One region of the Lactobacillus taiwanensis genome, then DNA from elsewhere that is predicted to be linked to it. Evidence: predicted binding sites of a transcription regulator. Region 1 holds the regulator's gene; the other holds the start of a gene.
The links. The regulator HrcA, encoded in region 1, represses chaperone genes, less so after heat shock. The targets are predictions, from matches to a motif close to TTAGCACTCNNNNNNNNNGAGTGCTAA.

Region 1 (3,429 bases):
AAAAAGAAAAAATATCTTATGAAAATCTATTAAATATTCTTAGAAAAATGGGTTTTCCGAGAGAAAGCTTTGCCACAAAAATTGAAGAAATGAGTATGGGACAGCAAAAAAGGGTGGCGATTGCCAAATCATTGGTAGAAGAAGCAGATATATATTTATGGGATGAGCCAGCTAATTATTTAGACGTATTTAATCAGGATCAGTTAATTAACATGTTAAGAAAAGAACAACCGGCAATGCTCTTAATTGAACATGATAAATATTTTATTAGTCAGATTACAGATAAACGAATAAAATTAGGGGGTGGAGAAGCTAAATAATTAAAGGGGGGTAGAGAAAAAGTTGGTATTTGATTATAAAAAAGAATATAAAGATTTATATTTTCTAAAAAAAGAAACCTGAATTAATAACTGTTCCTGAAATGAACTATCTCGCAGTTTCAGGAAGTGGTGATCCAATTGATATAAAAAATCCACGCTATCATCATGAAATATATTTAAGTGATCCGCGAGGAACTAGAGTGGAGAGATTAAAGACTGTAATTAAACTACCAATTAAATAAACTTACGCAAGTACTCAGTACTTGCTTTTTTTTGTGAAAAATTAAATTGATTTAGCACTCTGCTTGCACAATTGCTAATATATGGTATTATATAAATTGTTAGCACAAAGGAAAGAAGAGTGCTAATGATGGGGGCGAGAAAATGTTGACTGAACGGCAAGAACTTATTTTGAAGACTATTATTATGGACTTTACTCAGACGCATGAGCCGGTAGGTTCTAAGACCGTGACGAATCAACTGCCTGTCAAGGTCTCAAGTGCAACTATTCGAAACGAGATGGCTGCCTTAGAAGAGCAAGGTTTAATTGAAAAAACTCACTCTTCTAGTGGAAGGATTCCATCTAGTGCTGGTTATAGATATTATTTGGATCATTTAATTAATCCAGTAAAGATACCAGCATCTGTTTATAATCAGATTGTTTATCAATTAGACCAACCTTTTCAGCAAGTTAATGAAATCGTGCAAGAAGCTGCAAAGATATTGTCCGATTTAACTAACTATACTGCTTTTGCGGCAGGTCCTGAAACTCATTCTGTTAAAGTTACTAGTTTTAGGATTGTTCCTCTTTCTAGTCATCAAGTGATGGCTATCTTAGTTACTGATGATGGTAATGTTAAGAATCAAATCTATACTTTACCTCATCATACTAGTGGAGAAGAGATTGAAAAAGCGGTAAGATTGATCAATGACCACCTAGTTGGTAAGCCTCTTAGTTCAATTAATGAAGTGCTGCTTAAAAGAATTGCAGATCATTTGGTAGCTGGCGGATCGGCACCTGAAATTTTAGATTTGCTCCAAGATGTTATTAAGGACGCTGCGAGTGAACAAATGTATGTTGATGGTCAAATTAATCTTTTAAGTAATTACGAAAACGATGATTTAACGAAAGTTAAGTCATTATATAAGTTAATTGATCAAAACGATGCTATTTCAAGTTTGATTGGCTTTAATCCAGAAGATGAAATTAAAGATGGTACTAATTCGAAAGTTCAAGTTAAGTTGGGCTCAGAATTACCATCAGATTTGTTAGAAGATTATAGCTTGCTTACTGCACAATATAGTGTTGGTAAATATGGTAAAGGAACAATTGCACTGCTAGGGCCAACTAACATGCCATACTCGCAGATGATCGGACTACTCGAGTATTTTAGAAATGAACTAGCAAAGAAATTGTTGGATTATTATGGTAGATTTAAGTAAGGAGGTTAGCTGTGAGTAAAGAAGAGTTTCCACATGAAAAGGATTTAAAAGACGAGGTGACCCCAGATAAGGCACCAAAAAAAGATCCCAAATCAGCTCCGAAAGAGGAAGTTAAGGAAAATCCAGCAAAAAATTATGAAAAGGAAATTGCTGAACTAACTGCTAAAAATAAGGATCTTGAAGATAAATACTTACGTAGCGAAGCGGAGATTCAAAATATGCAAGCCCGTTATGCAAAAGAACGTGCTCAATTAATTAAGTATGAATCTCAAAGCTTAGCTAAAGAAGTTTTGCCTGCAATGGATAATTTAGAGCGTGCATTAGCTGTTGAAGCTGATGATGAAGCTGCTAAACAACTTCAAAAAGGTGTTCAGATGACTCTTGATTCATTAGTTAAATCAATGAAAGATCAAGGAATTACTGAAATTAAAGCTGAAGGCGAACCTTTCGATCCATCCCTTCATCAAGCTGTACAAACTGTCGCAGCGGAAAATGATGATCAAAAGGATCACGTAATTAAAGTTTTACAAAAAGGATATCAATATAAAGATAGAACATTAAGACCAGCAATTGTTGTAGTGGCTCAATAAGAAAGGAAGTTATATTTATGTCAAAAGTTATTGGTATTGACTTAGGTACGACTAACTCAGCAGTTGCCGTGCTTGAAGGAAAAGAACCTAAGATTATTACTAACCCAGAAGGTAACCGTACTACTCCTTCTGTAGTTGCATTTAAGAATGGTGAAATTCAAGTTGGTGAAGTTGCAAAGCGTCAAGCTATAACTAATCCTAACACTATTGTTTCAATTAAGAGTCATATGGGTGAAGAAGGCTACAAGGTTAAAGTTGGCGATAAGCAATATACACCACAAGAAATTTCAGCTTTCATTTTGCAATACATCAAGAAGTTTTCTGAAGACTACTTAGGTGAAAAGGTAACTGATGCAGTTATTACTGTTCCTGCTTACTTTAATGATGCGCAACGCCAAGCCACTAAAGATGCTGGTAAAATTGCTGGCTTAAATGTTCAAAGAATTATCAATGAACCAACTGCTTCAGCTTTAGCATATGGTCTTGATAAAGATGAAAATGATGAAAAAGTTTTAGTATACGACCTTGGTGGTGGTACTTTCGATGTTTCTATCTTGCAATTAGGTGATGGAGTTTTCCAAGTATTATCAACTAATGGTGATACTCACCTTGGTGGTGATGACTTTGATAAAAGAATTATGGATTGGTTAATCCAAAACTTTAAGGAAGAAAATGGTGTTGACTTATCTAACGATAAGATGGCTTTACAACGTTTGAAGGATGCTGCTGAGAAAGCTAAGAAAGACTTATCTGGCGTTTCATCAACTCATATTTCACTTCCATTTATTTCTGCAGGGGAAGCTGGTCCTCTTCACCTTGAAGCAGATTTGACTCGTGCCAAGTTTGATGAATTAACTGATGACTTAGTTCAAAAGACTAAGATTGCTTTTGATAATGCATTAAGCGATGCTGGTTTAACTGTTAACGATATTGATAAAGTTATTTTAAACGGTGGTTCAACTCGTATTCCTGCAGTTCAAAAGGCAGTTAAAGAATGGGCTGGTAAAGAACCTGACCACTCAATTAACCCTGATGAAGCTGTTGCTCTTGGTGCCGCAATTCAAGGCGGTGTTATT
Region 2 (3,429 bases), 320 kb from region 1:
CCTTAGTTGGGTCGATGATACCAGCCTTAACCATGTTTTCCCATTTGTTAGTTGCAGCATTGTAGCCAACTTCTGGGTCTTCATGTTCTAAGTGATCTAAGATAACAGCACCATCTTTACCAGCGTTTTCAGCAATTTGACGTACAGGAGCGCCTAAAGCTTTCATAACAATCTTAACACCAGTTTCTGCGTCTTCGCTGTCCCCCTTAACAGTGCCTTGGATGGACTTCATAACATCAACTAATGCAGTACCACCACCAGCAACGTAACCTTCTTCAACAGCGGCACGGGTTGCGTTCAAAGCGTCTTCGATTCTGTACTTTCTTTCCTTTAATTCAGTTTCAGTAGCAGCACCAACCTTGATGACAGCAACACCACCAGCAAGTTTAGCAAGACGTTCTTGTAACTTTTCACGGTCAAAGTCTGAAGTAGTGTCAGCAATTTGCTTCTTGATTTGATCTACACGTTCTGCAATAGCTTCCTTAGAACCAGCACCTTCAACAATAGTAGTTGAATCCTTGGTTACAGTAACCTTGCCAGCCTTACCTAATTGATCAATCTTAGTGTCCTTTAATTCAAGACCTAAGTCTGAAGAAATTACAGTACCACCAGTTAAGATAGCGATATCTTCAAGCATTGCCTTACGACGGTCACCAAAGCCAGGAGCCTTAACAGCAACAACGTTGAAAGTACCACGGATCTTGTTCAAAACAAGAGTTGGAAGAGCTTCACCATCAACATCATCAGCAATGATTAATAAGCTCTTACCTTGTTGAACGATTTCTTGTAATAATGGCAAGATATCTTGAATGTTAGAAATCTTCTTGTCAGTAATCAAAATGTAAGGGTTGTCTAAGTCTGCTTCCATCTTGTCGTTGTCAGTTACCATGTATTGTGATAAGTAACCACGATCGAATTGCATACCTTCAACTACTGAAAGTTCAGTATCAATACCCTTTGATTCTTCGATAGTAATAACACCATCGTGACCAACTTTTTCCATTGCATCAGCGATTAAGTTACCAACTTCAGTTGAAGCTGAAGAAACAGAAGCAACTTGAGCAATTTCGTCCTTAGTACTTACCTTGTGGCTAATCTTGTGTAATTCGTCAACAGCTGCCTTAGTAGCAGTTTCAATACCGCGACGAATACCAACAGGGTTTGCACCAGCAGTAACATTCTTCATACCTTCACGAACGATTGCTTGAGTTAAAACAGTAGCAGTAGTAGTACCGTCACCAGCAATGTCGTTAGTCTTTTGTGCAGCTTCAGAAACAAGCTTTGCACCCATGTTTTCAAAATGGTTTTCTAATTCAATACTCTTAGCGATAGTAACACCATCGTTAGTAATGTCAGGAGCACCATAGCTCTTTTCCAAAACAACATTTCTACCTTTAGGTCCTAAAGTTGTCTTAACAGTGTCTGCTAATTTATCAACACCTTTTAATAATGAGTGTCTTGCATTTTCAGAAAATTTAATCTCTTTAGCCATATTATATGCCACCTTTTATTTCAAATTTTATTACTTAACGACAGCTAATAAGTCGCTTTCACGAAGAACTAAGTACTTTTCGCCTTCGTACTTCAAGTTAGTGCCAGAGTATTTATCAAAAAATACAGTTTCACCTTTTGCAACTGACATAGGAATTAAGTCGCCATTTGCGTTGCGCTTACCATTTCCTACGGCAATAATTTCGCCCATTTGAGGCTTTTCTTTAGCGTTAGAAGCCAGGACAATGCCTCCAACTTTTTCTTCTTCTTCGTCTTTTACTTTAACGATCACGCGATCACCGATTGGTTGTAACACGTTAGTCCCTCCTGTACATAATTTAAATCTATAATTATATTACTTAGCACTCATATATCATAAGTGCTAACTTACAATTACGATAGTACATTGTTTATAAAAGAAAAGCAAGTATTTAGACACAAAAATTAGCACCTTTTTACCTAGAGTGCTAAAAAGTGCTAATTTACTTGGATATTTATTTAAAATTTCAATATGGATTGTCTTGTTCTAGTTCTAAACTCTCTTAATAGTAAGATCTCCCATGTTAGCACGACCTTGAAGTACTAATGTTGGCCCTTCTGCTGGTTGATCACCCTCAATAGTAAAATCACCAAATTTATGTTCAAGTTGATTATCAACTCGCCAAGAAGTTGGAATATAAATATTTATATCTCCCATCGACATATTGATATTAGCAACTACTTCATCCCCAGCAGGCTTAGCTGAATCAAGATATACATTAACATCTCCCATTGAAACATTCACAGTCACCGTTTCTAAGTGTTGCGAATGAACGTAACGCGAAGTAGAAGACATCTTTTCACTAATTACGATATTGTCACCATTGTCTGAACTAGATGTATCAGAGAATACGTGCTCAGCCTTAAATTTATGTGGAGCCTTCAAGTCTGACCAATTAGCATTAACTTTTTCACCATTAATAATCACAGTCGGTCTCCAGCTTTTCTTGAAAATTAATCTCAAACCTCCCCAGATTAAAAATGCTGCTAAAAGTACTGTCCAAGGAACTATACGCTCAATGTGAAGAGGTTTTGCATAAATAATTAATAGGAATGCAATTGAAAAAATACTGCCTCCTAAACTTTTATTAACTAATGATGTAATCAAAGTTGCTCCAAATACAATTGTCCAAAAAATTGCCCAAAAACCTAATTCTAGTGGCATCAAGTGGAGCTGATCTAAAACTAAAAATGCAGCTGCCGCAAGTAAACCTAGCCCCCAAAGAACTCTTCCAAAACTGGCCTTTCTCATGATAATGCCCTTCTCTCTTTTAATCTCTCATTTAAATCTCGGTAATATCTTCTTGAAACATAGACAGTTTTATATGAATCATGAAACTTAATCTGACAATTAGAGATCGATTTAGTAACAGCATAAATCTGATCTAAATTTAATATCGTCGATTTCGATACTCGCATGAACTGCCCATTTAATAAGTTTTCTAGTTCGTATAATTTATACTTAACAAAATATGCATTCCTAGTCGTATGCGCCATTACCTGCCTAGCGTCTGTTTCAAAAAAGAGAATATCGTTAATACTTAAATAATAGGAAGTATTGTCCATCATCCCTTCAATTTGATCAGGATGTTCTGAATCAGTTTGAAGTTGATGATAAATTCTTTCTACCTCAGGCGTTAAACTTTTAGCATGGATCGTTATTTCTGTCTCTTGCTGATCTGGATCAAGCTCAAGCTTAACTTTCACAATTCTCACTTCCTTGTTTCGTTCTTGATATTTATATTAAACATGGATATAAGATTAAAATCTAGTGAAATTGACTAAGCGGTTAATTTAAAGTTCCAAGCGGTCAAAAAAAGCATGAAACTAAAGATGTGGGGGAAAAATTAGTTCATACTTCTTTTAATTTTTAGCTTAATAAATTAATATTCTCGATAA

Region 2: the regulator HrcA is predicted to act here: its motif matches at 1,851-1,877, upstream of groES (co-chaperone GroES).

Annotation. Positions count from the first base shown of each region.
Region 1 covers NZ_CP059276.1:782,792-786,220, forward strand. The annotation lists gene abc-f (ribosomal protection-like ABC-F family protein) at 1-320, shown strand, start outside; gene H1A07_RS10130 (hypothetical protein) at 422-562, shown strand; gene hrcA (heat-inducible transcriptional repressor HrcA) at 705-1,763, shown strand; gene grpE (nucleotide exchange factor GrpE) at 1,775-2,353, shown strand; gene dnaK (molecular chaperone DnaK) at 2,371-3,429, shown strand, end outside.
Region 2 covers NZ_CP059276.1:466,405-469,833, reverse strand. The annotation lists gene groL (chaperonin GroEL) at 1-1,492, opposite strand, end outside; gene groES (co-chaperone GroES) at 1,523-1,807, opposite strand; gene H1A07_RS02235 (LiaF transmembrane domain-containing protein) at 2,024-2,782, opposite strand; gene H1A07_RS02230 (LytTR family DNA-binding domain-containing protein) at 2,779-3,237, opposite strand; gene H1A07_RS02225 (LOG family protein) at 3,414-3,429, opposite strand, start outside.